DNA from 4 places in the Shewanella sp. WE21 genome. Region 1 is predicted to be linked to each of the others. Evidence: predicted binding sites of a transcription regulator. Region 1 holds the regulator's gene; each other region holds the start of a gene.

Region 1 (7,834 bases):
GCGATAAGGGACATATCTTTATCGACGATGATGATTTAACCGCAGATCCTATGCATCTGCGTGCCCGCAAAGGCATAGGTTACTTACCGCAGGAAGCCAGTATCTTTCGTAAGCTAACTGTTCATGACAACATCATGGCAGTACTGCAAACTCGTAAAGAACTTAAAAACGAAGAACGAGAAGAAGAACTAGAACATCTGCTCGAAGAGTTTCATATCACCCACATCCGTGACAGCCAAGGCATGTCATTGTCGGGTGGCGAACGTCGTCGCGTCGAAATTGCGCGAGCTTTAGCCGCTAATCCTAAGTTCATTTTGCTCGATGAACCGTTTGCCGGCGTCGATCCTATTTCGGTTATCGACATCAAGAAGATTATCGAACAACTCAAAAGTCGCGGCCTTGGCGTACTGATCACAGACCATAATGTCCGCGAGACATTAGATGTATGTGAACATGCTTATATTGTGAGTCACGGAAACCTGATTGCCGAAGGAACTCCTGCAGAGATCTTAGACAATCAGCAAGTTAGGGCTGTGTACTTAGGTGAACAATTCAGGCTATAGTTAATCGAGCGAAGCCAATGGAGGCAATTTATACCGCCATTGGGCTTCACTCAAGATAATAATAAGCGACCTCATCCAACAATAATAACGTAGGGATCAGCGGTAACATGAAAGCGTCACTCCAGCTCAAACTGGGTCAACAGTTAACCATGACGCCACAATTACAACAGGCCATACGTCTGTTGCAACTGTCGTCATTAGAACTGCAGCAAGAGATCCAGCAAGCATTAGATTCTAATCCCCTTCTCGAGCTGGAAGAGGATCAATTCGACGCCACTAAAACCCCTGTAAACCAAACGCTATCCGATACGGATTTCAGTGAATCTAGCACTCTGCCACCAGAAAAAGACAGCTCCACCATAGACACGGCAGAGTCGCTAACCAAAGAATCCATGCCCGATGAGCTCCCCATGGACACCACATGGGATGAAGTGTTTACCGCCTCCCCAAACTCAGGCCCCGGCGGCAGTCGTGAAGACGATATGCCCTTCCAAGGCGAGACCAGTGAAGGTTTGTACGAACACTTAGAATGGCAAAAAAACCTCACGCCGTTTTCTGAAACCGATTTAGCCATTGCCACCGCCATTATTGATGCCATCGACGATCAGGGCTATCTCACCCAAAGCACTGAAGAAATTCTCGAAGCCATGGGCAATCCTGAAGTTGAGCTTGACGAAGTCGAAGCCGTACTCAAGCGTATTCAGCATTTTGATCCCATAGGCGTTGCCGCCCGCGATTTAAGTGAATGCCTGTTGATCCAACTGTCGCATTTCGCCGCTGATACTCCCAACCTAGAAAACGCCCGCATGCTGATCAAAGATCATTTAGATCTGATCGCCGCCCGAGACTTTAGGTTGTTGATGCGTAAGACTAAATTAAAAGAAGATGAATTAAGGGATGGTATAGCACTCATCCAAACCCTCAATCCTCGCCCAGGTTTGTTGATCACGCCCAATAATGACGAATACGTTATCCCAGATGTGTCTGTGTCGAAGAAAAATGGCCGCTGGGTCGTTGAGCTTAATCCTGACTGCATGCCAAAAATCAATGTAAATCAACATTATGCTTCTATGGCACGCAGTACCAAAAACCAAGCCGATAGCCAATTTATTCGCGGCCATCTGCAAGAGGCTAAATGGTTTATTAAGAGCTTAGAAAGTCGTAACGATACTTTGCTTAAAGTTGCTAATTGCATAGTGCAATATCAGCAGGGTTTCTTTGAGTACGGTGAAGAAGCCATGAAGCCTATGGTGCTTAACGATATTGCCGAAGCGGTAGAAATGCATGAGTCCACCATCTCACGGGTCACAACTCAAAAATACATGCATACCCCTAAGGGACTTTTTGAACTAAAATACTTCTTCTCTAGCCACGTCGGTACTGACGATGGTGGTGAGTGCTCATCCACAGCAATCAGAGCCTTTATAAAGAAACTGGTGGCAGCGGAAAACCAGAAAAAACCATTAAGCGATAGTAAGATGGCACAACTTCTGGCAGAACAAGGGATCAACGTAGCCCGCAGAACCATTGCGAAGTACCGAGAGGCTATGCTTATTCCACCTTCTAATCAGCGTAAAAGTTTATAACCTACAGTGGATATCGGAGGACGTTTCTATGCAAATAAACCTAAGTGGGCACCATATCGAAATTACCGAATCGTTACGTGCATATGTAGAAGAAAAGTTTTCAAAACTTGAACGCCATTTCGAACAGATCAATAATGTGCACGTTGTGCTCAATGTTGAGAAAATGCAACAGATTGCCGAAGCGAGAATAAACCTCATAGGTGGTGAAGTTTTTGCTACTTCAGAGCATGCTGACATGTATGCCGCTATAGACGCCCTGATTGACAAGCTTGACCGTCAGGTTATTAAACACAAAGAGAAGTTAACAAAACACTAATAATGGAACTTTGTACCATACTGCGGCCGGAGTGCACTACCTGCGCCACTCCGGGCAGCAAGAAAAAGGTACTGGAACTCATCAGCGACTTAGTCGCTGCCCAGTACCCGACCCTCTCATCTCAAGAGATATTCGAAAGCCTAGTGGCGCGCGAAAAGATGGGGAGCACAGGTATAGGTAACGGCATCGCCATTCCACATGGTCGACTAGCCGATATAGATCAGCCCATTGCCATACTAATTAAGTGTGAAGAGCCGATAGCATTTGATGCTATCGATAAGCAACCTGTTGATATTTTATTTGCACTACTGGTGCCTGCAGACCAATGTCAGCAGCACTTAAGTACTTTGTCTTGCATGGCCGAAAAGCTGAGCGACAAGCAAATATTAAAGCAATTACGCAAGACGCATGATGAAACGGAACTCTATCAGGTAATCACTGGATGAAACTGGTCATAGTGTCGGGCCGCTCAGGCTCAGGCAAATCTGTCGCCCTTAGGGTACTCGAAGATCTCGGCTATTATTGTGTCGATAACCTTCCCTTGCCATTGATTGGCAGTTTGCTTGAGCAACTCAAAGGCAGTAACGATCTCGTCGCCATCAGTGTCGACGTGCGTAACATGCCTGAGCAGGATAAGGTCTTAGTGAAACAACTCGCTAGCCTACCACCAGATACTGAGTTAACGAGCTTCTTCCTTAACTCCAGCGATAAAATTCTGCTCAAGCGTTACAGCGAAACCCGCCGTTTGCATCCTTTGTCGAAGAGCCGAGTCTCTTTGCAAGAAGCGATAAAGCTGGAGGGGAAACTGCTCGAGCCTATGTCAAAACTGGTCGATCACTACATAGATACGTCGAATTTGAATATCTATGATTTAAGCGACCAAGTCAGACAAATTCTCCTTGGTAGTGTCGATAAAGAACTCGTGATCAACTTCGAGTCCTTTGGCTTTAAGCACGGAATGCCCACCGAAGCCGACTTTATGTTCGATGTGCGCTTCCTGCCCAATCCCCACTGGGAGCTGGCGCTGCGGCCATTAACTGGCTTAGATGAACCCGTAGCTGAGTTCTTAAATCGCCAACCACTGGTCAATAAGTTCATCTGGCAAATCGAAAATTTACTGGAGACTTGGCTGCCGCACCTCGAGCGTAACAATCGCAGTTATTTAACTGTGGCCATTGGCTGCACAGGTGGACAGCACAGATCGGTTTACGTCGCAGAGCAATTGGCAAAACGCTTTAGTAACGGTAAACATAAAGTTTATGCCCGTCATCGAGAGCTCAATAATGCCAAAGCTTGAACGTCAGATAACCATCTGTAATAAGCTCGGTTTACATGCCCGTGCCGCCACTAAGTTGGTGGTACTGGCTTCCGAGTTTGATGCGACCATCACCTTAATCCAAGGTGATAAACAAGCATCGGCCGCCAGTGTGCTTGGCTTGCTGATGCTTGAAACTGGCATGGGTAAAACCATCAAGCTTATCGCCGAAGGCCCAGATGCAGAGCCGGCTCTCGATGCCATTTGTGCCTTAATCGACGCTAAGTTTGACGAAGCCTGTTAGTTTCACTTCACACTAAGCACTTCATCGTTAGTTTCACTTCATGTCTAGTTTAAAAAACTTGCCATTCAGACATGGCAAAACATTTGTCGCTCGACGATACAAGCTACTGGCGATTACACTAGCGGTCATTGCGCAAACCTTAACCTTACCTTAGCCGCCTAAATCTATGTCATCGACTGACGCTTAGTCACCGCTAAATCCTAGCCCAACACTAAGATCTCAAACCAATTTGCCGCACAATGGAGGACAAATGCCCGTAGATAATTCAGAAAACGATCACACCGGACATAGTCTTGACCAGTTAAACCAAGCGCTTAGCAGCGGCATGTTCGTACACGTGCGCAATATGCTGCAAAAAATGGCCGCCTCAGATATCGCGCTGATCTTAGAATCATCACCGCCAAGTGCCAGACAAGTACTGTGGCAGCTCATCGATCAGGAACAAATAGGCGACATACTCGATGAGTTGAGTGAAGAACTCAAAGACCCACTGATCCGCAGCATGAGCCCTGAGCGAGTCGCGAAAGCGACAGCAAGCATGGACACCGACGATCTCGCCTATATTCTGCGAAGTCTTCCCGACGCCGTTTACAAACAAGTGTTGCAGTCGATGACGGAGCAAAATCGCCTGAGGGTAGAACAAGCCCTATCTTATCCAGATGAGACCGCCGGCAGCTTGATGAATACGGATACAGTCACCTTAAGACCCGATGTGAATATCGATGTGGTGCTGCGCTATCTTCGGCAAAGGGGCAACCTACCCGACACCACAGATACCTTATATGTGGTCGACAAACAGGACAAAGTCCTTGGCGGTGTTAGGCTGGCAGATCTGCTGACTTGCGCGCCAAGCACCACAATTCGCAATATCATGGATCCCAATATTCAAAGTATTCCGGTGAGCATGTCCGACAGCGAAGTCGCGCAGAAATTCGAACGCAATGACTGGGTATCGGCACCTGTCGTCGACAGTGATGGTAAGCTACTCGGGCGTATCACAATCGATGACGTAGTCGATGTTATCCGCGAAGATGCTGAACATTCCATGATGGGTATGGCGGGGATGGACGGAGATGAAGATACCTTTGGTCCAGTGCTAAAAAGTACCCTACGTCGCTCACTCTGGCTCACGATTAACTTATTCGCCGCCCTGCTCGCCTCGTCGGTCAGCAATATGTTTGAAGGCACTATTGAGCAATTTGCCACTATCGCCATCCTAATGACGATTGTCCCTAGCATGGGCGGTGTTGCCGGTAATCAGACCTTAGCGCTCGTGATCCGCGGTATTGCTTTAGGACATATAGGCCAAAGCAACGCCCGCTGGCTTATCGGTAAAGAGCTATCTATTGGTTTTCTCAATGGCTTGATGTGGTCTATTTTAGTCTTTGTCGCCGTGTGGCTATGGAAGGATGATATGGCACTGGCGGGATTAATTGGTAGCGCCATGCTGATCAACATGACAGTAGCTGGGCTTGCAGGTGCGAGTATTCCATTGATTTTAAAACGACTTAAAATCGATCCTGCCCTCGCTGGCGGTATGGTGCTCACCACAGTCACTGACGTGGTTGGCCTGTTCGCCTTCCTCGGGTTAGCGACGCTCTACCTGATGAACTAACGCTTTAACAGTTTGAGCTAATAACAAAAACGGCACCTCAAAGGTGCCGTTTTTTATCCCGCAGGAAAACTAAAGAAGGCTATTTTGCCGGAGGTTGGAAACCATAACTGCTCAAAATCGCTTGGCCTTTGGTCGATAGAATAAACTCAGCTAACGGCTTAGCGACAGTATTAGCGCCTTGTAAAACCAGTAAACCATAGTCGGCACCCACGGCGAGTTCCTGCGGTAAGTCGATGATTTGTAAACTCGGCACTTCTTTTTTAGCCAGCACAGCATTAGTGCAATAGGTTAAAAAGATATCCGCTTGCTTGTTTTCCATTACCCAGCCATAGGGGTTACGATCCTTAGGCGATTTAACGCTCTCAGGGCCGCCCGTCAGTTGTAATGCCTTGGTCTCTAACGCGGCTTTCGCATTAGGTTTTACCACTTCGGCCTTAGCAAAAACGGCCCAGGCATAATCACCCGCGGGGTCGGCTTTCGGGGTTGAGGTGCCGACTTTAACCTTAGGATCTAACAAGGTATCGAGTAAGGTCGAACTCGTCACCTGAACTGTGTCTTGAGCAATGGCGCAGAGTTGATTACGGGCAAACATTTGCACCGCTTCGCCCTGACCCGAATCCACTAATGCCTGTGGATGTTTCATATTCGCCGAGGCAAAGATATCGACTTTCTCGCCCTCTTGAATGCGTTTTAACAATAAACCTGAGGGCGCATATTGCGCTACAACACTCATTTGCGACTGTGCTTGATAAGCAGCAATAATATCACTCATCGCAGCCTTTAAACTGCCTGCTGCGCGCAGTTCTATCGGCGCGGCTCCTGTGGTCACTTCGGCTTTCATCGGCACTCCTTGTACAGCCGTCACCATGATGACAGGACTTAAACTCAAGGCTAGTAACACATTTTTGCTTATCATAGTCATATTCTCCTTTAGGCACTAAAAGTCATTCTTGTGACTTATCCCCATACAGAACGTGAAATCGATAAAGGGATCAAGCTGAACTCATCCCAAGGTAATTAGCAGTGATATGTTTGTGGTGCAGGTCACTCAAGGTGCGCTTCATAAAGGACAAATTGTCTAATTGAAGCACGGCAAGCTAATCACTCAATTAGCCCACCACTGAAAACAAAAAAGTCGCCCCAGGCGACTTTTTCAGCGAGAACTTTGTGCTTAGACCAGACTATTTACCCGTTGGTATTAGTACGATCTCAACGCGGCGGTTTTGTGCTCGGCCATTTGCATTGGCATTTGATGCAATAGGACTCGCTTCACCCATACCTTTTGATTTTACACGGGCAGAGGCAACGCCTTTACTCATCAAGTAATTACCCACTTCGCTAGCACGGACCTGTGACAGACGTAAATTGTAAGAGTCTGAACCACTGCTGTCGGTATAACCTAATACGTTAAGCTGCGTTTTGCTGTATTCCTTGGCCACAACCGCCACTGAATTCAGCACGCGTTTAGCACCGTCACTTAACTCGGTTTGATCTACGCCGAAGGTCACTTCATTAGGCATATTCAAAATGATGTTATCGCCGTTACGGGTCACACTCACGCCCGTTGAGGCTAATTGTTGGCGTAATTTGGTCTCTTGCACATCCATATAATAACCAATACCACCACCGACTGCAGCGCCCGATGCTGCACCAATTAAGGCACCTTTACCGCGGTCGCTCTTGCTCGAAGATACCACTCCAATTGCGGCACCCGCGACGGCACCAATCAATGCGCCACTAGTCGCTTTAGCGGTTTGTTCTTCGTTTGAATAGGGATTGATTGTTGTACAACCCGATGCAACTAGCGCGGTCGTCAATACCACTATGGCTAACAGGGATGGTTTAGATTGCACTGCCTGAAAACACTTCATCATTTATAACCTCTTTATATGATTGATGACTGTGAATACCGCTCAAAAGGGCAAGAAATATCACGTCCATTAGGTAATACGAATGACCTAGGGATTGCCACAAAGCAGGCAGTATATAAGCAATTGCGCTGGAGACAATCCTTTATCCATCTTCAATTATGCTAATCCAGATTTTAGTCAGCAAAGATACAGATTTCGGGTTTAAATCATGGCTTGTACCAGCCAATTTAATATCAAGTCTATGGCACCGAAATAGTGCACCTTGCACCTTTATTGGCAGCACTAAAAAATAACGCCGCTTTAATCGAAGGCGCAATCCAATGA
Region 2 (7,834 bases), 1.5 Mb from region 1:
CGTGTTAAACGTAATTTTTAACTTGGAGCTTACCTATGAACCTAAAAACGGCTTATCTATTCAACCCATATTCACGAAAACTCGCTTTATTGGCACTGCTGACAATCGGAACTAGCGCAAGTATTTCAAGCCAAGCTGCGCCATTGACCATCAGCCAGCAACAGGCAGTTAACACTCATTTGAGCAAATTGGCTCAGATGCAAAATGCGGCTGAACATCAAATGACAGAGCAGCTTAAGCAAGATTTTAGTCAACAATTAACCGCGCAAGAACATGAGTTTATGAGCGACATCTGCCCTAAATACGGCATGACCTTCGATGTCACTACCAACGCTTGCTTACGCTCATAAGGTATTGCCAAGACTAAAATGGAAAACGGGCACTCAGCTCAGGGTATTGCCGCTTTAAATCCTTGGGCTTAGTGCTAAATTTTTTACCCGCGGGCGTCGCCTTGCCCGATGGCATAAAGGGCAGTTCCTCACTGGTTCTATCTTCGTATAATTGCCCTGCGATAAGGTCGTATTCATCTACAAAAGGGTAAGCATAGGCATCTCGCTCTGGCCAAGCGGCTAAACGTGCTAGGGTGTCAGGCTGATTAACCACACCTTCGAAAATTTCTTTACCGAGTGAAATCAAAAAACACCTAAACTCGGCAAAAGCATATTCAGAATCACAGCCCGTAATAATGTAAGCCGCCCCCCAAACAGACCACAGATAACTACGGCGCATCTGCTGACCAAAGATTTTATCGAAAGCTTTTAACTCTTCATTACTCAATTCGGCAAGTTTCTGCTTCAGTGCTTGAGTCAAAGACTCCTGTGATTGCGCCGCTTCCGTTCGCGTGACTAAACCCCAAAACTCAACTTCTGTCATAAACGTCACCTATTAGAGCCTCTAGCAAAAAGGCATATTCTACACGATATTACGGTTATACTGGACTCGGATTAGGGCATTTCCTACACTTGCTCATCTTCTTTGCTACTGGTGTGCACTTCAATCTATGCCTAAACGTCTTATACTACTGATCACGTTATATTGCCTCTTCAGCATTGCTGCACTTTGGCGTACTGTGATGACTCAATCCCTTGATGTATTCACCCTAGGTGTCCTCCCCGTGCTCGTTGGCATACTCATACGGGCGCCGTGGTCTAGCTTAGTGTTGAAGATTTATATTGGCATGCAAACCTTAGGATTCTCGGCACTGGGGATTACAGCAATTATTGCCTATCGCATTACCCCTGAGGATGTAAAAGTAGTTGTTTCTGGCCACAACATTCCTATGTTGCCACTCACAGTGAGCATTATTGTTATTTTACTCGTGCAGTATTGGATCGCATTTTCTAAGGTCACGAGACACTATTTGACCCGCCAAACTCAGTAATGGACTTTGTTGCTAAGCTGTTATCAATAGCGTAGCTTAGCGACCCAGTAAAATACTTACGACTCTTAACTTGAAGTAGACTATGAGCCATTTATCGCCCAGTGAACTTTCCATTCTTTTAGTAGAACCTTCAGAGACACAGCGTCGAATTATTATTCAGCGCTTACAACAAGAAGGCATTCTCAGCATTCAAACCGCAGAAAACATAGAAGCCGCTAAAGATATTATTGCTCGCCATAAACCTGACCTTATTGCGAGCGCCATGCATTTCGATGATGGCACTGCCATCGATCTCTTGGGCTACTTAAGGGCCAACGCTGACTGCAAAGATATCCAATTTATGCTGGTCTCGAGTGAGTGCCGCCGTGAGCAACTTGAAATATTCCGCCAATCGGGTGTAGTAGCGATTCTACCTAAACCCTTCAGTGCCGACCATTTAGGCACAGCATTGAATGCCACGATTGATTTACTCAGCCACGATGAACTCGACCTGAGTAATTTCGATGTACAAGATGTGCGTGTATTAGTGGTCGATGATAGCCGTATGGCAAGAAACGTCATTAAACGCACGATTGGTAACTTAGGGATGAAGCTAATTACCGAGGCCGAGGATGGCGCGCAAGCCATAGCGTTAATGAAACACAATATGTTCGACTTAGTGATCACTGATTACAATATGCCGAGTGTAGATGGGCTAGCTTTGACACAATTTATCCGCAATGAAAGCCAACAATCACACATTCCCATCTTGATGGTGTCTTCCGAAGCCAACGATACCCACCTCAGCAATGTGTCCCAAGCGGGTGTAAATGCCTTATGTGACAAACCCTTTGAACCCAAACTTGTTAAAAAATTACTCTATCAACTGTTAGAAGAATAAAACCAGAATAAAACTTAAATCACGAACTGAGTAAATATTCTGCGCTTTACTGAACATCCTGCTGCACGCTAGACGCAAAAGGCTTTCCAAGTGCTAAACCTTATGGCATGTTAGGCACGCTTATTTCAAATAAATCTACGGAAAGAAGAGACAATAAAAATGAACAAAACTGAACTAATCGCCAAAATTGCAGAAAATGCCGATCTAACGAAAGTAGAAGCAGCACGCGCATTGAAGTCTTTTGAAGCAGCTATTACCGAATCAATGAAAAATGGTGACAAAATCTCCATCGTAGGTTTCGGTTCTTTTGAAACAGCGACTCGTGCCGCTCGCACTGGCCGTAACCCACAAACGGGTAAAGAAATTCAAATTGCTGAAGCGACAGTGCCTAAGTTTAAAGCAGGTAAAACCCTACGTGACAGCGTAAACTAAGTTATAAAATTCAATACAACGCCTCCATTGTGAGGCGTTTTTTTTTGCCCAATCCCAGTGAAGTACTGAATGTTTTTTGCACAACAAAAGTGCGCCTCTGCCCCACAAACTGGCAAGTAAAAACATTTCATTAACATTACGAGTTCTAATACCTTGTTTTACATGGCATTGTAATAGTGGCATGTGATTAGCAAATCCTTCCTTAGAAAAAAACCAAGATGCACTAATGACCACAGCTGACTTTGAGTGTGCCAATGGTGAATCGATAAATAAGTCAATCGAGGGGATGAGCATGAAGAAATCACTGTACAGCGTTTTGGCCTTATCGACGGGAATGTTACTGGCAGGCAACGCCTTTGCAGCCGTATCAGGCAACATTGGCGGTACCTCTAATTATCTATGGCGCGGTGCGACCCAAACTAAAGATGCGGTCGCAATCCAAGGTGGCCTTGACTACAGCCACGATTCTGGATTTTATGCGGGAACTTGGGCATCGAATGTGGATTTTGGTGATGATACTAGCTACGAGCTTGATCTATATGCGGGTTATGGCGGCAGTATTACCGAAGACATCAGCTACGACTTTGGCTATCTCTACTACGCCTATCCAGACGCGCCGGGCAGTATTGATTTTGGTGAGCTCCATGCTGCTGTCACGTGGAAATGGCTCGAACTGGCTTACTCCCAAGTCATCAATGCCGGTGACGATCTGGCCGCCGATCCTTTAGATAATAAAGATCTCAGTTATCTTGCCGCGACGGTATCCGTTCCTCTCACTGAAAAGCTGAGTTTATCAGTGCACTATGGTTACTCAAACGGTGATGTCGTCCAATCTTGGTTTGGCGAAGATAATTATGCCGACTATAACGTGACTCTCAGCGCTGATACCAGTATAGGCACAGTGTCATTTATGGTCTCTGATACCGATCTCACCGATGATGATGCCAAACTAGTACTCGGATATTCCTACAGTTTTGATCTATAGGCTCTAAGCATAACAAAACGCCACCTTAAAAAGTGGCGTCGTTTTATCACTATCACCTATTAGGCAATAATTGACCGGTTTGTTTTACGGGCCGCAACCATTTTCTCGATATACTCAACAATGGGCTCAGTCACTGAAATCCCTGTTGTTTGCTCAATCCCTTCAATGCCAGGCGCCGAATTAACCTCAAGGATCAGTGGGCCACGGTTAGAACGTAAAATATCGACTCCCGCGACAACCAATCCCATCGCCTTCACAGCGGCAATAGCCATTTTACGCTCAACAGAGGTGATTTTTACCACCTCACCACAACCCCCTAAATGCAGATTTGAGCGAAAATCACCCTCGGGGCCTTGACGCTTCATCGAAGCAACAACCTTGTCACCGACAACAAAACAACGAATATCACTACCATTGGATTCTTTAATGTATTCCTGTACTAAGATATTCGCTTTGAGCCCCAAGAATGCTTCAATCACGCTCTCAGCAGCCGTTTTAGTTTCAGCGAGTACGACACCAATCCCTTGAGTGCCTTCGAGTAATTTAATGACTAACGGAGCGCCGCCCACCATATTGATGAGATCTGGGATATCATTTGGCTTATTGGCAAAACCCGTCACTGGCATGCCAATCCCTTTGCGGGAAAGTAGTTGCAGTGCCCGCAATTTGTCCCGCGAACGCGCAATGGAGATTGAATCATTCGCGGCATATACGCCCATCATTTCAAACTGACGAACAACGGCACAACCATAAAAAGTCACGCTAGCATGAATACGCGGAATGATGGCATCAAACCCAATTAATTCAGTACCTTCATAATGAATGCTAGGTTTAATAGAATTAATATTCATGTAGCAATTCAGCGTATTGATCACGACAGCTTCATGTCCACGACTTTGGCAAGCCGCGACTAAACGTTGTGTCGAATACAACTGGGGGAATTGGGATAAAATACCTATTTTCATTGCTGAGTGACCAACTTAAGCATGAGTGAATAAACCGTTCTGCGGCACCAAAAGCACAGCGACAGAAAAAGGGGCTGATATTTGTCTATTGCTCAGTGTAATGCAAGAAAATATTCCTCACCAGACGAAATCATTATGCTAATGAAATACTTCAAGACCTATCACATTCGGAACTCGTTTAAATTAACAGCGGCAGAATATACTTAGCCTCAAACTCCGTTGCATCTAAGGGACGAGAAAACAAATAACCTTGTAATACAGTACAATGGCGAGAAGTACAAAACTCAGCCTGCTCAATTGTTTCAACGCCCTCAGCTACTGATATGACATTAAACCCATGGGCGAAGTTAAGTAATGCAGCGAGCAAACGAGTGTCTTTATCATCCTTATCATAGGAAGCGACAAAGCTTTTATCGATTTTCAGCACGCTAATGGGAAACAATTTGATATGTTCTAAGGACGAAAAACCCGTCCCAAAATCATCAAGGGCAAAACGCACCCCTAACTCGGCGATTCTATCGAGCATTTTGGCATGTTCATGGGGATCTTCAATAAGGCAATTCTCAGTAATTTCAAGCTCTAATGCTACAGCAGGAAGTCCTGTCTTAGTCAGCGTATTCGCTATTTTATCAAACAGGTTCTCATTTCCAATTTGCGATGCAGACAGGTTAACGGCAATGGTAAATTCTCTCCCTGTTGGCTGTAATTGGGTTAACCAAACCTGTGCCTGAATACAGGCTTGTTCAAGCACCCAATCATCAATGTCCTCCATTAATCCAATTTCTTCGGCTATGGGTAAAAATTGATCTGGGGTGATAATGCCGTCTACAGGATGCTGCCATCGGATAAGGGCTTCCATCCCCACCAGCTGATGGGTTTTCGCATTCACTTGCGCTTGATAATGAACCTTAAATTCATTTCTTTTTAAGGCAGTACGCAAACTCGACTCGATATGATTACGGTAACGCACCTCTTTATCTAAAGCTTCTGAGTAAAACTGAATTTGGTTTCGGCCCATTTTTTTAGCGCGATACATGGCAATATCGGCACATTTCATCAGCTCAGAACTATTCGAAGCCGCTTCATTATAAAAAGCCACACCGATACTGGCACCAATAAGCACATCGTTATCACCGAGACAAAATACGTCCTCAAACACTTTGAGCAATCGATTAGCCACAATCATAGGGAAATATTTATAATCATTATCAGTGACTAGCACGACAAATTCGTCCCCACCTAAACGGGCAATAATGTCGCCATCTCGTAATACTTCACTTAATCGAGCGGCTACTTTAACTAAAAGAATATCCCCCGTCTGATGGCCTAGAGTGTCATTGATCGCTTTAAAATCATCTAAATCGAGCAAGATAACGGCTAAATAGTCGTGACAACGTTTGGCCCTTGCTATCGCTCGATTAAGACAAAGTTCAAAACCATAGCGATTAACCAGCTTAGTCAACGAATCGTGTTCAGCTAGCTCTTTTAGTTTTTGGTGACTATTACGTAACGCCAACGCCATTGAAGATCTTTGTTTCGCATAACGAATTGCACGGGTTAGTATCCGCGAGTTGACCTCATCTTTAAGCAAGAAGTCCTGTGCCCCTAGTTCAATACAGCGCTGAGCCAGTTTCTCATCTTCATAGCGACTCAGCATAACGACTACGGTCTGATCTTGCGTCATGGCATTGAGCTTGATCAACACTTCTAAGCCATTAGCATCGGGTAATAAATAATCCAATAGAATACCGTCAAAATGACGTTCTAATGCGAGATTTAAACCATCAAATGCACAATTTGCTTCGACCACATTAAAAGTCAACTTTGACTGTCTGAGTGCTCGGATGATCGCAGTTCTATCAACTTCATCATCATCGATCAGTAGTAAATCCATATACTCACCTTATGCGGATGGGAGCTCCACTATTCGCCAGTAACCTTCAAGCATATTAAAAATATTGTTAAAACCATCTTTCATATCAGTTTTAACCATATAACCAGCCACATGATGGCTATAGGCTTTCATCCTATCTTCATCGGTACTCGACGTGGTGAGCATAAAAACGACAGACGAAGAAAGAGAAGGATCTGAACGTATTCGCTCAAGGAACTCAAACCCATTCATTCTTGGCATATTAAGATCCAGCAAAATAAGATACGGACCTTTGATCGTGTCTAAACTCGTTAGAATAGTTAATGCTTCGATCCCATCCCGAGCACGCACTAAGGGATTGAGTAACCTCAATTGTCTCATCGCCCGCTGCACGGCCATGTAATCCACGTCATCGTCATCAACCAATAAAATGGTGACCTGTTGATAGTGATTTGCTGCGCTCATAGAAGCTCCTTTTTCACTATTTGCTTAGGCCAACTAAAGCAAAAACAACAACCTCGGCCCTGCGATTTAAGCTGAATCTCTCCACCTAAACTTTCAACCGTTTTCCTCACAAGTGATAAGCCTAAACCACTGCCTTCAACTTCATCCCTTGGTTTAAGTGTTTGAAACATCTCGAAGACTTTTTCATGATATGAGCTTGATATCCCCGGACCATCATCTATCACACTGAATCGATACTGCTGATCAACCGCCTCACATGAAACCGTAATCACACCTGTACCTAAGTCATGGTGTTTTATGGCGTTACTGATTAAATTTCGTATAACTAATTCCAACAATGGTCTTACGGTATAAAAATTTGGAAATTCACCTTTTAGGACTAATTCAAATCCCTGTGGCGGCGCGACGAGCGCAAACATGTCTTCAACCAGTTGCCGACTTTTCACTTCAGTGGTTTCGGTATCGACACGACCAATCCGAGAAAACATCAATAGTCCATCGAGTAATAACACCATTCGATGAATACGACTTTGGATAAGCCCTAGGTATTTCTGTACATTTTCATTGGTGTTATCGACTAAATCCTCAGATAACCAAGAGGTTAGCTGCTCGATACCACGTAATGGGGATTTCAAATCATGGGAAGCAATATAGGCGAACCTGTCTAATTCTTGATTGATACGCTCAAGCTCAAGCATATGTTCTGCACGCTGAACTTCAATACGTTTACGTTCAGAGACATTGTTAATTGTCGCGAGAATAGAAATGCCATTACTAAAATGAATAGGCGTTAACCCCACTTCAATTGCGAGTCGACTGCCATCTTTACAACAGCCAAACAGGTCATCCCGCA
Region 3 (7,834 bases), 1.2 Mb from region 1:
GAGCATAATGTTAAAAAAGTTGCCGCGGGTCGGATTGATGCCGCGGTGATTGATGTCAACGTTCTGCACTATTTACTCAAGCAAAAGCCCTTACAGCCGCTGGCGACAAAGTTGCAAATCAATCGGCAAATTCTGGCGAATAAGCAGCTCTATATCGCGTTTCGTAATACAGAAGAGGGACGGCGTTGGCGAGATATTGTTGACCAAGGTTTAGCGCAGGTTGACGTAGAAACCATCATTGGAGAGCTACTTTATCGTGAAGACTAATGTAGGGTTTTAGGATAGTTTATTCTTTGTTTTACTCGTTATTTTTCCGCTTATTTCCCCGTACAGTCACTTCTGATATGCAGTTTGTCATCATTTTGTCTTTGTTCACTATTAGTATCACTTTAACGGCATGAGTTGTTCTCTCATTTTATTGATTAAGGTGACATGAAGAAACTTCCTTTTGAGCTTCCATTTGAGTTAGATACGCTGCAGCAACTCATTGATACTCATCATCTTGAGTTAGATTATCAGATCCTTGCCGACATTCCATTCCGCCAAGAGCATTTCCCCCTTTACAGTGTTGAGTTAGGTGGTACAGATACGCCTTGTCCGACAGTACTCTTTGTGGGGGGCGTGCATGGGGTTGAGCGTATTGGATCTCAAGTTATTTTGGCATTGTTAAACAGTTTATTGCAGCGGCTTGTTTGGGATAAACACCTACAACAGATGTTAACGGGCCTGCGGTTAGCTTTTGTACCTGTAGTGAATCCTGTTGGGTTATTCATGGGAACGCGGGGCAATGGTAATCAAGTGGATTTGATGCGTAACGCTCCGATAGAATCCCGTGAAAAAGTGTCCTTTATGGTGGGAGGACAGCGTATATCGTCACGGCTGCCCTGGTATCGCGGTATTGGGGGAATGGAGCTGGAAACTGCGGGTTTAGTTGCCTATGTACAACAACTGTTGAGTCGCAGCACAAGTTTGATTTCGCTCGATGCCCACTCGGGATTTGGCTTGAGTGATCATATCTGGTTCCCCTACGCCCATACCCGTACCGCCTTCGAAAATGCCAATTATATTTTTCATCTAAAACAATTATTTGAACAGAGTTATCCCCATCACGGCCATTATCGGTTGGCGCCGCAGAGCCAGTTTTATCGCACTCATGGTGATATTTGGGATTATCTCTATCGCCAGCACCAAGTGGCTGATCCTTCTGCTCAGGTGCCATTTTTACCTTTGACATTAGAGATGGGATCTTGGGCATGGATAAAGAAGAATCCTAGACAAATATTTAATTTTGCTGGCTTTTTTAATCCACAAAAAACACATCGTCACCATAGGATTTTACGCAGGCATACAGTACTCATGCAATTTATGATGGAAGCGGCCTATGCCCAATCGTTAGAGCAGTTAACACCTGAACGTTTGACTGAGCTGACAGAGTGCGCACGGCATTATTGGTATCGGGAGTCTCAGTCATGACAACTTGGGTGTTATTAAGGGGATTAATGCGTGATCAGCGCCATTGGAATGGTTTCGATCAGCGTCTGCGACAAAAGGGATTGCGAGTGCTGACACCGGATCTTCCGGGCAATGGGACGCTATCCCACGAATTAAGTCCGCTTAAGATTGCCGATTATGCCCATGCCGTGTGGCAGCAATTGGATGAGCAGGCACAGGAAGGGGAGACTATTTATCTCCTCGGCTTGTCTATGGGCGGTATGTTGGCGCTGGAAATGGCATGCCAGCGACCTTGGCAGATAAGGCATGTCTTTGTATTAAACAGCAGTGCGGCGAATTTATCGTCTTGGTATCAAAGATTTAACCCGCTGAATGCATTGAAGGCTTTTTTCATGCGGGCTCGGGGTAACGCTTTACATCCAATCGAGTCGACTATAGTGCGTTTAACCAGTTTTCGTCATCGGCGAGATCGAGATTTAATTGTCAAGTGGAGTGAGTTTCGCCGCGATACCACACCAAGTCGACGCAATGTATGGCGACAACTTTGGGCGGCTTTTCAATACCAATGTCCATTGACTGTGGAAGTGCCGATAACTGTACTCTGCGGTGACCGTGATGCGCTGGTGAGTATGGCATCGAGTAAGGCGTTAGCACGGCATTTTGACACCGATTTGATTGTACTCGCGTATTGTGGTCACGATGCCGCTATAGATGCACCCGCAAAACTGGCGCATTATCTGTTGGACATTGTGGGGGCGACTAAGCCGCAAGTGCAGTTTTCTGCGGATAGCGAGCCTGCCAATACTCAATATGATTGCAACGATTTATTGGAGGAAGAAATAGCCTTAAACGAAGCGATATTTGCTGTATGGGATGACAAAGCGCTATCCACTCTTGAAACCAAATAATCGAGAATGAATAGCGCAGTTAACGCATAGTCTTATTAAGCTTTAGCCACTACGGTTTGGCCTATCGGTGTGAGGCTGAGTAAAGCCAACTTAAGATGCTGTATCCCAAAGGGAATACCTATAATCGTCACAAAACAAGCGAAGGCGTGGACCAAATGCCCTATGGCTAACCAGATCCCAAACAGTAAGAACCAAATGATATTTCCTACCATGCCTAGTGCACCTGTGCCCAAGTCTTCACGTCCAGTTAAGTGGCGACGGTTCATTTGTTCTTGGCCGAAGGGCCAAAAGGTCATTTCGCCGATAACAAAACAGGCGCGGCCGAAGGGAATACCAATGATACTGATAAAACACAGGATACCTGCGAGCCACCAAGCGAGTCCCATCACAAATCCGCCGAGTACAAACCAAGCGATGTTGAATATTAAGCGTAATACAGCCATTGAAAGCTCCTTATGTTTACCCTGTTAGCCTTTATCGTTAGCTTCGATAAATTGAATATATGTCAATGTCTAAGCGATAACTATGCCAACTATTTAAATTGTTCATAATCAATTGGTTAATTATATGTATTCGAGATTCATGTGTCATTTTCACTAGTTTTTCGCCAAATTGATAATTTCTTAAGGGCGTAACAGGAAGGGCGGAGTTACACTAGCCTTCCCTTAACTGGTTTAAAAACCAGAGAATTTAATCGTTTGAGTTGCTTGATGTTTGCAAATTCCCCTGTCGATACATTTGCCTTTGCTGGCAGAGACATATTCCTAAAACGTGATGATTTACTGCATCCGGCGTTTAGTGGCAATAAAGCTCGCAAATTCGGCTATTTTTTAGATCATGAGTTTGCAGGCATCAGCAAGGTGATAGGTCACGGCTCGCCATTGGCTAACTCACTGTATTCATTGTCAACATTAGCGAAGATGAAAGGCTGGCAATGTGATTTTTATGTAGATCATATTGCCAGTCAAGTGGTTAAACATCCTACGGGCAATTACGCTGCCGCTTTAGCGAATGGCGCTAATATTATCGATTTAAGTGTGTTAATAGCACAAAAGCAGGCGTGCACTCAGTCGCAATCTGAGCCTCACGTTTTGTCAAATCTTAATGCTAGGCCTGACCCTACTGCGCAAGTGGGCGATGTGCGACTGAGTTGCCCAGATTATATCGAGGCTCAAGTACTCGTGAATGAGCCGACGGCGCTTTTTATCCCAGAGGGTGGTCGCTGTGCTTACGCCGAATACGGGGTTAATAGATTGGCGCAAGAGATAGTACTGTTTGCGAATGCGAATGGATTGGTTGATTTAACGGTGTTTTTACCATCGGGGACGGGAACGACTGCGTTATTTTTAAATCAGTATTTTATCCGTCAGCAAACGGATATTCGCGTCGTGACTTGTGCTGTTGTCGGTGGCGATGATTATTTGCGCTTGCAATTTTCCTTACTTAATTCCAATACCAGTGAGCATCCACAGATTGTTAATGTCGGCAAGAAATATCATTTTGGTAAACTTTATCCCGAATTTTATGCCATGTGGCAGCGGGTCTGCGCCTCAGGCGTGCAGTTTGAATTACTCTACGATCCCTTAGGTTTTATTGTGCTTGAAGATTATTTACAACGTAGTGAACCAGGTCATGTGATGTATTTGCATCAAGGCGGATTATTGGGGAACGAGACCATGTTGCCGCGTTATCAGCGTAAATTTGGCCAAAGTAGCTATGCCCACGGTGCCAGATATTTACTTAGTGACGCTAAGACATAATGTGTTTGAAGCTGTGTCATGCCTAAGTTAAGCTTATGACATTGAATGATGGGGAATACTCATGACTGAAGCGGAATATCTTGCCAATTACGATCCTAAGGCTTTCAAGGCTCAGCTACTGACAGTGGATGCCGTATTGTTTACCTACCATGATCAGCAGCTTAAAGTACTCCTAGTACAACGCTCAAATCATCCATTTTTAGGTTTATGGGGATTACCTGGAGGGTTTATCGATGAAAATTGCGATCAATCCCTTGAGCAAACTGTATTACGTAAACTGCATGAGAAAACCGCAGTAGTGCCACCTTATATTGAGCAGCTATGCACTGTGGGTAATCGTAGTCGCGATGTAAGAGGCTGGTCTGTGACTGTGTGTTATACCGCCTTGATGAGTTATCAAGCTTGCCAAATTCAGATTGATTCAGTGAGTGATGTTAAGTGGTGGCCATTAGCAGATGTGTTGCAGATGCCCTTGGCGTTTGATCATCTGCAGTTAATTGAGCAAGCGCGGGAACGCTTAACACAAAAAGCCTTATATTCTTTAGTGCCAGGATTTGCACTGTCTGAACCTTTTACCTTGCCAGAACTGCAGCATGTACATGAGGTTTTACTGGGCAAGCCTATCCAAGGTAAATCTTTTCGTCGGCGGGTTGAACAGGCTGATTTATTGATCGATACGGGATTAAAGCGCACCGAACGTGGTCGTCCTGCTAATTTATACCGCTTGAAACCCAATACCGCATCGTATCGTTTCTTAAGAAATTTAGAATGTTGATTACAGTGAATGTGGATTTAGGCCAGATATTCGCCTTGCTCAATATGAGTAACGGCGACTGCTTATGTCTTATTCATGGTGACTTTGAATCAGTAAAGGCTGTTTAATTACTGATTTTGCCCTAATGTCTCCGGTTCTTGTATTACTCGATACCCATATTGTGGCTTCTTAGTTGTCGCGCCTATCAATAGTGTCTAAAAGACACTATATGACATTTAAGCATAACATTTTAGGTTGCGGCGTCTGAAATAGTCTAAAAATCGACTTTACATAATAATGTCTTTAAGACACTATTGTTCATGTAGACAACAAGGGCGCCGTCAATTTCGGCAATCTTGCCACAGACAGGAGGTTACTATGTCTCAACGTATTCAAACGTCTCAAGATGCTTCTCACGCTCAACGTTCGCAAGCCGATTTTTATCGGTTACCCGCAGCTAGCGATGAGACTCACTACCGTTTATTTCAATTTGGTGCGGGGGAGAACCATGTTCAACTACTGGTTCCTCCAGCGAAACGCGTCACAGTTTTCTTCGGTTATCGTGGTGATCATTCCATCATGCAGCTCTTGTTGTTAACTGATGCATTGTGTCGCAGTGGTGCAGAGCAAATTGATCTGTTACTGCCTTATATGCCGGGTGCTCGCCAAGATAGAGTGTGTAATGCCGGTGAGGCCTTGTCGGTAAAAGTCTATGCTAGCCTAATTAATCAGCAGCAATATGCTTCGGTCACCGTTTTTGACCCTCACAGCGATGTCACCGCCGCATTGTTAGACCGAGTTCAGGTTATAGACAATCACAGCTTTGTCGCCGCTATCACTGCCCAATTATCGGGTGAGCTAGTGTTAGTCTCGCCCGATGCGGGGGCGAATAAGAAAGTATTCGGCTTAGCTAAAGCGTTACAGGGAATGCCGGTAATCAGGGCCGATAAACATCGTGATGTGGTCAATGGCCATATTATCGCTACCGAAGTGTTCTGTGATGACTTATCGGGTAAAACCTGCTTAATCGTTGACGATATTTGCGCGGGTGGCAGAACCTTTATTGAACTTGCCATCAAATTAAAGCAAAAGGGTGCACAAAGCGTTATTTTGATCGTGTCACATTATGAAGATAAGGCCAGCGAGTTGGTACTGCGCGAGGCGGGCATAGACAGATTATTTTGTACCGATAGTTTAGGTGTCCCCACACATATTTCGAGCGAGTTCTGTCATTGTCATGCTGTTTTGAGTTATATGAATCATTAAGGAAAATATTATGTACTTGAATCCCGTTACTGCCATTGATGGCTACAAAGTCGATCACCGTCGTCAATATCCCGATAATACACAAGTGATTTTTAGTAACCTGACCGCCCGTAAATCCCGTCGTGGTTACACTGACCAAATGGTGTTTTTTGGCTTGCAATATTTTATCAAGCATTTCTTGATCGACAGTTGGAACCGTGATTTCTTTCAACAACCTAAAGAGCAGGTCATTCGCCAATTCTCCCGCCGTATCAATAACTATCTCGGGCCGAATAACGTCGGCACTCAGCATATTGAGGAGTTACATGATTTAGGTTATTTACCAATTAAAATTATGGCATTACCTGAAGGCTCAGTGTATCCATTAAAAGTGCCTTGCTTGATTTTGTACAATACCGATGAGCGGTTCTTTTGGTTGACCAATTATCTCGAAACCATCCTTTCCGCTAATGTGTGGGGTATGTGTACCAGTGCTACTACCGCGCTGCAATACCGCAAAATATTTGAGACTTACGCGCTAGAAACCGATGGTGACATCGCTTTTGTTGATTGGCAGGGGCACGATTTTAGTTTCCGTGGCATGTATGGTGCAGAGGCCGCGATCATGAGCGGCGCCGCACATTTACTCAGTTTTACTGGGACTGATACCATACCCGCCATTGATTTTCTTGAGCAATATTACCTTGCCGATAGTGATAAAGAACTTGTCGGTGGCAGTGTGCCCGCAACGGAGCACAGTGTCATGTGCGCGGGTGGCATGGAGAATGAATTAGAGACGTTCCGCCGTTTGATTGAAGATATTTACCCAACGGGCATTGTCAGCATTGTTTCAGATTCTTGGGATTTTTGGCAGGTGATGACAGAATTCACCTTAGCGTTAAAAGACCGCATTCTTGCCCGCGATGGCAAAGTGGTGTTTAGGCCTGATACAGGTTGCCCTGTGAAGATCATTTGTGGCGATCCACAAGCTCCAATCGGGAGTCCCGAATATAAAGGCGCTATTGAGTGTCTGTGGGACGTCTTTGGGGGCAGCACAACAGCCAAAGGTTACAAAGCGCTGAATAGCCATGTTGGACTGATTTATGGCGATTCAATCACCATTGAACGTGCTGAAGCCATTTGTGCCGGATTAAAGGCTAAAGGTTTTGCGTCAACTAATATTGTGTTTGGGATAGGCAGTTTTACCTATCAACACGTGACCCGAGATACTGACGGTTATGCCGTGAAAGCGACCTTTGCGAAAGTTGATGGTAAAGACAGAGAAATATTTAAAGATCCTAAAACAGATGATGGCACTAAAAAATCCGCTAAGGGTTTAGTGGCGGTATTTAAAGATGAGCAGGGTCAATTTTATCTTAAAGATCAAGCCAGCTGGCAAGATGTCAACAATTGCGAGTTTGTTCCCGTATTTGCCGATGGTGAACTATTAACGGAATATTCTTTGGCAGATATTCGCGCAAGGTTGGCAGAGTCTAGAAGTTGAGCCTATCGATTTGTGATTTTTAACGGCTATCGACAATAGCGAAGATAAAACTGGCAATGTGATTTCTATTAGGGTCATATTGTCAGTTAAGTTTTGAATTTATTTTAAGTCGCGTAAGTAAAACGCCCCATAAATAGTCAAATGCAAATACAAGCGATTAAAACAGTAACTGGTTCCGTTTAAGAATTTTATAGGTACGACGGCCAATGTT
Region 4 (7,834 bases), 800 kb from region 1:
CTCCCAATCTTTGCGCTTTCGATGCGTTTCACTTTTAGCCAGAATCTCGGGAGCGAAAAGTTGCTCTATTTGGAAAAGCTGAAACTTTACGGCATCGCAACCAATGTCTGCAGCAGTTTTAATAAACTCAATGCAACGCTGTAAGTCTCTATGATGGTTGCTGGAGACTTCAGCGATAAAAATAGGTGAATGTGTAGTCATAGTTACTCGCAAATGGCTCGGTATAGTCTATTAACGGCAAGTCTCTGGGAAGCTTGATGCCCTGTTGCTCTTGCTTTATCAGACTAGTTCTATTAGTTCATACTCTAAATAATCGGCAAGGCTTAACCAATCGTGTTGCTCTTGTGCCTGAAGCATAGCAGGCAATATTTGCTGAAAAGTCGAATTAAGGACAAGTTCTGGGCAGTTTTTTTCTATTTTATCAAGACATAACCGTAACTCTACTGAAGCCTTTGCTTCTTGACCGAGTCTAAATAAACCTGCCGTTTGCCGCAGTGAATCTTGTAGGCTTAAGCTCATAATATAAGGTCCTTATACTGAGAACCGCGAATTTTAGCGCCTGATAAACTCGCTTGGTAAAACTTTACTTCTGGATGCTTGGCGATATAGTGTTCCAAGTGTCTGAGATATGCTCTTAGGTTTAGATCCGTCGCTATCCGCTGGCCTTTGCCATTGATCAACCAGTGTTTAGCTTCCTTCACTTTCTGAATAACCGCATTAACCCATATTTGTTCTTTTATATCGTTTTGACCAAATTTGTGATCATTCCAGAACGCATGACTCTTGTTATTGCAATAACAAAAATCACACCCTAATAGGGTAATTTCTTTTGCCTTTAATTTGATCGCTAAATCAATTGCCGGATGAATGACGCTTCCACTCGTGAACAGTCTTAGTTTGGGATATCGAGATGCGAGCTTGTCATATATTTTACTGCCTCCATAGGCAATAAATCTTTGGCCTAACCAAGCATTAAGTACAATTGGATCAACTCGGGGAAAATAAACAAGATTGATGTCATGAGTTGAGGCTAGCGGTAAATGGTATTCGCCTATTAACCCGTCAATGCAGATCACAATATCTGGTTTTATATTATTGTGAAGTAAACCACGTAATGCTGTATCGGCCGCAATGATCAGTGGTCTATGGGAACTTGAACTAATTTGTTGCAGATAATCATAATGTTCTTCTAAAGAAGGACCCGAGCCAATTACGATAGCCTTATAACTACTATGACTATTTATTAAGCTCGCGGCATCAGGATCGTGAGTAATATAGAGTTGGTTATCCTCGAAGCGTTTTAATATTGCAGGATCATCAGATTGATGTCGCTGATTAGAGAACTCACGATTGAGCTCCATGACTAATAAGTCTCTGAGAGTCGCATTTTCATCACTGACAAGGGCGAGATCTGGTGTAATTGCAATATTTGGAAAATTTAACTTTGTGCTTGGAAGCGCAGTCAAATTAATGTTCGGATGCTTTAACCATTCGCTTTGATCTGTGTAACTGATGAGGAGGGCAAAAACGCTGAGGTTTAAAATGCAAACATCAATTGAAAGATACTGTGGATTATCGATAAGTAAACTTGGTACATCTCCCATACCGACACCGTAGACGGTTACGTGAGTTGCATCTGCAGGTAATGTACTGATAAAGAGCCGTGCTTCGGCGATGCGGTTATGACGACTACTGAGCTGAATACCATTGACACTGATAGTTTGATTGCGACCGTTGACAAGGCGGGCATCTAATTCATTGATGGTTTGGCTTTTGACCGCAGCGGCTACTATAGGCCAACGCTTAACGATAATATTGAGATTAGACGCAAATAGCTCGGTCATTCCGTTTCTCCGGAAGATTTCTGGGAGTTTGATATCACCAAGGTCACTATCTGGTCTCTCCACAGGGACTCGAACCCCGATCGGCCGCTTAGGAGGCGGCTGCTCTATCCTGTTGAGCTATGAAGAGACGACAGTGATTATACTGGTTTTATCTTTGATTAAAAGGCTTATGATTTAGTTGCTTAAATCTTAAGCGCTATGTCGTTTATCTGTACATTGTAGGCGGCATTTTGGTCTACAAGTACTGCGGTGGCGCTTTCTTCGCTTACTTGCTCAATTTTTACCGTTGCACGACTTTTGCTCGCGACGGCGCGCATTTCATTGAGTCTATCGGGTAAGTTTTGTTGTAATACTACTTGGAATTTATCACCGACACGAATGCCATGTTTACGGCCTAGATTTAATATAATCCTGTCTGCTTGTCGGCTAACGACTTGGCCAAGTAATGGCCTGCAATTAAGTGTGCTGTCTAAATCTCGGGTAGCTTGCAATATTAATTGAGTAATACTTTTTCCATAGGAGGAACGCCAGAATCTATTACTGTTGGGAGCAATGATAGCCTGTTCTTCAAATTCCCATGGGGCCGATGTGCTGTAGCTTTTGCTCCAGACCTCTTCGCCACTGATCCCATGATAGAGGCTGAGTTTGAATTGAAATTGCCTTAGCGGAGCTTCATCCCAAAATCCTAAGAAGGTGGGTTGTACAGGCTCTATCGATATATCAATGATCTGCGGTTGAAGAATATATTGGCTGTCGGTAATTTCACTGAGCCAGCTTGGAAGTCGATAACCGCGAATATCCACTAGGTCTTGTTCAATATCGAGTCGCTCGTTAGCATGGATGTGACTAAAGCCAGTTGAAGAGTAATCTTCTATAGTGTTCCCTAACGCCTCTGAAATGACCTCTTCAAAGCCTGAAAGTTGTCCATATCTAAGCTGAGAACGATCTTTTATTTGTGTTTGAGGTATTAAAATAGCGGCCTTTAATTGGCCATTAGGACACTGTTGTGTTGGATCATCATTTAGATCGAGGCGTAGGGATACATATATTTTATTTCCCTGAATTTGTTCACTTACGAGTTGGATGTTTATGGCTTGGGCGTTGCGATTTATCGCAAAGTTATTTTGTGTGAGGTTACCATTAGAGGTTTGTTGCTCGCTGGATATTTGAATACCTGTGCTTAATGTCGCATAGCTAACAGCTTGATTAATTGCTTCTTCCCTTGCTTGAGCTGTATTACCATTGATAATAGTTGCTTCTCCGCTGGCTTCTATCCATTCGGCTCTGGTGGGCAAAGAAAGTAGTAAAAGGCTCAAAATGATGAGCGAAGCTGAACCTGTTATGTGCATCAATTCAATCCTTATCGCTAAGCTAATGGCGATATTACCAATCGAGCCAGTTTTCTGACTCTTAATCTAATATGGCAATAAAGCAAATTTCGTGCCTGAGTATGAGAACTTTTGATAAAGTTTCCATTGTTACAGTCGATATACTGCGTAATAGAAGAATATTGTCGGACTGAGGTTAATATTGGTCCGAAGATTGCTGGTTTTTGTTACTCATTAAAAATTTGAAGCTTAGAAAGTGAGTCATTTGACTGGCAATGCACCCATAGATGAGGTAAATCCAATGCTAAAGCGTGTGATTATTCCCTTAACATTGATAATGTTAGGTGGATGTGTAGCTAAACCAGTTACGCCGCCCAAACCGAGTTTAGTGGATGGCAATGGGTTGCCGCCAACGGCAGTGATTAACCATTTAGCACAGCGAATAGTGACTGAGCTCGTTAAGCAAAATGATGCTTTGCGTGCTGATCAACCTATCGTAATTGCAACACCAGTATTAGTGGGCGATTTGAATGGCACTAATGCGTTAGCGCAACAGTTACAGCAAGGATTAATGACATCGCTCCATAGCTTTCAGTTTAATGTGGTGGATTTAAACTTAGCTGATGGCTTGAGAGTAACATCTGACGGGGATTTTATTTTGACGCGAGATTGGCAAAAATTGTCGAAAGATCTTCCTGTTGAGCATCTTGTCGTTTCGACTATGAGCGTAGTAACCAATGGTATGGCGATCAATACTCGGATTGTGAACATTAGTAACAATCGCGTGGTATCGGCATCTCAAACTTTTGTGACTCAAAAAGAGTTGGCAAACTACATGCAGCCTTCGGAGCAAATTGTGTCACAAAATGGCATCTTATATCGTCAGGCGAGTCCAGGCATGAATGAAGTGCGTGTCTTAGGAGATGGAAAATGAAACGCTACCTTTTAGTTATTGTGGCGCTAATGCTAACTGGCTGCGCTGCTAAAGATAGATATGTGCAATGGGAAGATGTGCCGCCGCCGAGTTTTCCTAAGTTAACGGCTATAGGATATGCGCCCTTAGCGACTCAACCGGCTAAAGAGCAATCACAAAGAGTGTTGATGGCTATGCAGGCATCAAAAATTGTGGCTTATCGTGAATTAGCGGAACAAGTTTATGGGCAGAAAATAACGGCAAATAGCAGTGTCAGTGATTGGATGTTGACGGACGATAATGTCAAAGCGTCAGTTTCTGGCGTGATCCGCGGCGCACGAGTCGTTAAGAGTTATCCAGCAGGCGAGCATTATGTCACTGAGTTAGAACTTGATTTTTCACAGGTTTGGGCGCTTTATCAACAACAGAACCGTCCACAACGAGTGAAGGAAGTGACGTATTTCTAGCGTTATTGAATGTATGTTCAACAGCATGTATTGAGCCGCGTATTAACGCGGCTTTTCTTTTTGTACAAGACATTAAGATCTAATCAGAGCTTAGAAAAGGGAATGCTAAGTGGGAGTGATGCGCTTGTTAGGCCTTTAAATCATTGCCTAAACTTGAGATAGTCGAGGTCTTGCCTTTATCGTTATAGGTGAGGCTGGAGGCGTTTCTGCTGGCTTGTAAAGCTTGAGCAAAGCGATTTAAACTCGCTAAATTCATCTCAATTAAACTGGCATTTTGTTCGTTTAATTCTTTGCATTCAGTCAATGCGTCTTTGATCTCGGCCATTTTATGTACGAGTTCGACTTGCTGAGTGAGTAGCGATTTATCACTGTGTTTTGCCAGAATATCATCATTATTCTTTAGTTCTTTCAGACATTGCGATTTTTCGTTAGCAAGGGAAAGCAGTAAATCGGCGTTTTGGTCAACCAAAGCGCCTTTTTCCTTGAGTATGATTTGCTTAAGAACAGCCAAATGGGCGTGTTGTAGATCTACCAGTTTAGCTATTTCAGTCATAGTTACTCTTTATTTAAGTCATTAAGTTCGGCTTCAAAACTTGCAATATTGGCAGCCAACTTTTCAGGGTCAATTTTATAGCGACCTTCGGCAATAGCTTGTTTGATTTCGGCTACTTTCTTTTGATCAACTTCAGGAAGGCTAGCCATTTTAGTCTGAGCTCCTTGAAGTTGTTGTGCCTGGGCCGTAATGACCACTGAATCGCTTCTCTGTGGTGTTGTCGATTTTGCAGCAACTTGAGCAGATTGATCGCTGCTCGTTTTCGTTGCGCCTGAACGAACTTGCGCAGTCGTTGCAGTATTGAGTTTGCTAATATCAATTGCCATTTTAGGCTCCAGCGTCGTGTGTACGGGATTTCTTAACTGGGGTATCGGCAGCTTACAAAAAAGCTTTAGATTATTTTACATTCTTACTTCAACTTCGCCAATGCCTGTGACTATAGCATCTAGTTCTTTGTTTGAACTGCTATTTTTGACTCTGATCCGATCACCTTTATTGCCATCTTGTAGGGCTTCGCCCACTGTTTTGAGCTCGAATGAGCCTGAACGAACGTAGATAGATACCGAATCATTTTTACAAACGAAGCATAAGTTGTTGCTTAATATTGGATTATCTTTTGCTACTCGTCGTTTTACTCGCACGCCAGCCAATTTACTCGGGTCATCGAATTCGGCACCTCTCAAGCTATTTTGTTCAATGTAACGGACTTCTACTTGACTAGGAGAGATGAGTTCGCCTGGTGCTAAGATTTCGGTTGAGACAACAACGGGGAATAAGATATCCACCCGAACCGAGATATAGATTTGCCAAGGGTAAGCTAAGTCTTGTGTATCGCAGCTGACTTTTAAGGTGTTATTACGGCTAATTTCCCTATCGCTAGCCAGTTCTACTTTCATTGGAGATGAACATTGTGACGGCAGCATTCTTGCGTCAACCATCTGTGGCGAAATATTTACTTTGGCATTTTCTGGAACGGATATTTTTTCTGAAATAAGCGCTTTAGCTAATTCTGAGATTGCCGATACGGTGGGGACAATAGGCTCTGCACTCGCAAAAGCGGGCATGAAGAGGGTGAAAAGACTAAAAAAACAGACTAAATTTACTTTCATAATGAAGAGACTAGCTTGTAACGCCAGAATGCACCTATACTTTTATTAAGTTCGAAGCTGACCACTGTAATAATAATTTGCATCACTGTCAGAAGATTGACTCAGTTTCGACTATGTTTATCGATAGATAAGACGTAAGCAATTAATATGCCTATACTCAACTGAGTTATAGGGCCGAACATAAACAGAACAACAAGGCAGAGTTATGTCGAGTATTCTTGATTCAGTCAACAAACGAACCCAGCTCGTTGGACAAAACCGTTTAGAATTACTGCTTTTTAAATTAAACGGTCGTCAACGGTTTGGGATTAACGTGTTTAAGGTGAAAGAAGTACTGCAGTGTCCACCACTGACCACTTTGCCTAAACTTAATCCTTATGTGAAGGGTGTTGCTCATATTCGTGGAACAACCATTTCAGTGATTGATTTGAGTGCGGCAACAGGGGGAAAACCTTTAGCGAGCACTGAAAACTGTTTCATCATTATTTCTGAATATAACCGCAGTGTTCAAGGCTTCTTGGTCAGTTCTGTTGAGCGGATCATCAACATGAATTGGGAAGCGATTATGCCTCCGCCGCAAGGTGCTGGCCGTTATTCTTATCTGACAGCTGTGACTGAAATTGAAGGTGAATTAGTTGAAATTCTCGATGTGGAAAAAATCTTAGATGAGATTTCACCAGTTAAAACGGCTATCAGTGAAGAAGCCAATGAAAAACTGACCCTCGACAGAACTCAGCATTATCATATTATGGTTATTGATGATTCTGCCGTGGCGCGTAAACAAATTATTCGTTCACTCGAGTCATTGAATTTACAAATTGATACCGCAAAAGATGGTCGCGAAGCATTAGACAAGCTTAAAGAGATCGCCAAAGAGATGGATAATGTGGCCGATGAGATCCCCCTCATAATCTCTGATATTGAGATGCCTGAAATGGATGGCTACACCCTGACCGCTGAAATCCGAGATGATCCTAAGCTTAAGCATATTAAAGTGGTACTGCATACTTCGTTAAGTGGTGTATTCAATCAGGCAATGGTTCAAAAAGTGGGGGCTAATGACTTTATCGCTAAGTTTAATCCCGACGAACTGGCTGCTGCTGTGAATAAGCATTTAAGTTTGTAATTGCTGTAGGTTAGTACCTAGATACGCTTTACGCTATAATCTCGACTTTATAACATGATGGTTTCGCACTGATTTTGGTGCTTGCTATAGGATTTAGGATGTGAATGTGCCAAATAAATCACTCGCTGAGGCTGAATATAATCAATTTAGGTTGTTCTTAGAGCAACACAGCGGCATCGTACTGGGTGAAAATAAGCAATATCTTGTGCGCAGTCGTCTTGCTCCTTTGATGGGCAAATATAACCTGCCATCCTTATCTGATGTGGTTAAGCATTCGATGAAGCCTACTGAGCGTGCGCTCAGAGCTGAAGTGATCGATGCTATGACGACTAATGAAACCCTTTGGTTCCGTGATCGTTATCCATTTGAGTTGTTGAATAATGTCCTACTACCTGAATACAGTCGTCTGGGGCGTCCGCTTAAAATTTGGTCTGCGGCTTGCTCGTCTGGCCAAGAGCCATACTCATTGGCTATGACTATTCTTGAGTATCAAC

Evidence for each region. Region 1 encodes sigma-54, which starts transcription at its own class of promoters, with help from an activator protein. Its sites were predicted from a motif close to GTTGGCACGNNNNTNGNNT; they were not measured.
Region 2: a site for sigma-54 is predicted at 2,869-2,887, ahead of CKQ84_RS04830 (TorF family putative porin). Genes of this name have one in related genera too.
Region 3: a site for sigma-54 is predicted at 2,875-2,893, ahead of CKQ84_RS17340 (YccF domain-containing protein). Genes of this name have one in related genera too.
Region 4: a site for sigma-54 is predicted at 6,351-6,369, ahead of flgA (flagellar basal body P-ring formation chaperone FlgA). Genes of this name have one in related genera too.

Annotation. Positions count from the first base shown of each region.
Region 1 covers NZ_CP023019.1:2,666,414-2,674,247, reverse strand. The annotation lists gene lptB (LPS export ABC transporter ATP-binding protein) at 1-563, shown strand, start outside; gene CKQ84_RS11600 (RNA polymerase factor sigma-54) at 671-2,149, shown strand; gene hpf (ribosome hibernation promoting factor) at 2,178-2,465, shown strand; gene ptsN (PTS IIA-like nitrogen regulatory protein PtsN) at 2,468-2,911, shown strand; gene rapZ (RNase adapter RapZ) at 2,908-3,762, shown strand; gene CKQ84_RS11580 (HPr family phosphocarrier protein) at 3,749-4,024, shown strand; gene mgtE (magnesium transporter) at 4,275-5,639, shown strand; gene CKQ84_RS11570 (molybdate ABC transporter substrate-binding protein) at 5,719-6,555, opposite strand; gene CKQ84_RS11565 (OmpA family protein) at 6,821-7,510, opposite strand.
Region 2 covers NZ_CP023019.1:1,120,937-1,128,770, forward strand. The annotation lists gene CKQ84_RS04800 (hypothetical protein) at 36-350, shown strand; gene CKQ84_RS04805 (DUF4240 domain-containing protein) at 364-873, opposite strand; gene CKQ84_RS04810 (hypothetical protein) at 1,001-1,381, shown strand; gene CKQ84_RS04815 (response regulator) at 1,464-2,261, shown strand; gene CKQ84_RS04820 (HU family DNA-binding protein) at 2,421-2,693, shown strand; gene CKQ84_RS04830 (TorF family putative porin) at 2,986-3,678, shown strand; gene rimK (30S ribosomal protein S6--L-glutamate ligase) at 3,738-4,643, opposite strand; gene CKQ84_RS04840 (bifunctional diguanylate cyclase/phosphodiesterase) at 4,822-6,537, opposite strand; gene CKQ84_RS04845 (response regulator) at 6,547-6,981, opposite strand; gene CKQ84_RS04850 (CHASE domain-containing protein) at 6,978-7,834, opposite strand, start outside.
Region 3 covers NZ_CP023019.1:3,905,845-3,913,678, forward strand. The annotation lists gene CKQ84_RS17325 (ABC transporter substrate-binding protein) at 1-267, shown strand, start outside; gene CKQ84_RS17330 (M14 family metallopeptidase) at 433-1,473, shown strand; gene CKQ84_RS17335 (alpha/beta fold hydrolase) at 1,470-2,360, shown strand; gene CKQ84_RS17340 (YccF domain-containing protein) at 2,396-2,803, opposite strand; gene CKQ84_RS17345 (pyridoxal-phosphate dependent enzyme) at 3,071-4,120, shown strand; gene CKQ84_RS17350 (NUDIX domain-containing protein) at 4,182-4,895, shown strand; gene prs (ribose-phosphate diphosphokinase) at 5,253-6,140, shown strand; gene CKQ84_RS17360 (nicotinate phosphoribosyltransferase) at 6,151-7,623, shown strand; gene CKQ84_RS17365 (hypothetical protein) at 7,781-7,834, opposite strand, start outside.
Region 4 covers NZ_CP023019.1:3,467,535-3,475,368, forward strand. The annotation lists gene CKQ84_RS15280 (N-acetylneuraminate synthase family protein) at 1-201, opposite strand, end outside; gene CKQ84_RS15285 (hypothetical protein) at 280-519, opposite strand; gene CKQ84_RS15290 (motility associated factor glycosyltransferase family protein) at 516-1,844, opposite strand; tRNA gene CKQ84_RS15295 (tRNA-Arg) at 1,896-1,971, opposite strand; gene CKQ84_RS15300 (flagellar assembly protein FlgT) at 2,027-3,193, opposite strand; gene CKQ84_RS15305 (FlgO family outer membrane protein) at 3,474-4,106, shown strand; gene CKQ84_RS15310 (LPP20 family lipoprotein) at 4,103-4,552, shown strand; gene CKQ84_RS15315 (flagella synthesis protein FlgN) at 4,680-5,105, opposite strand; gene flgM (flagellar biosynthesis anti-sigma factor FlgM) at 5,108-5,431, opposite strand; gene flgA (flagellar basal body P-ring formation chaperone FlgA) at 5,507-6,214, opposite strand; gene CKQ84_RS15330 (chemotaxis protein CheV) at 6,420-7,340, shown strand; gene CKQ84_RS15335 (protein-glutamate O-methyltransferase CheR) at 7,441-7,834, shown strand, end outside.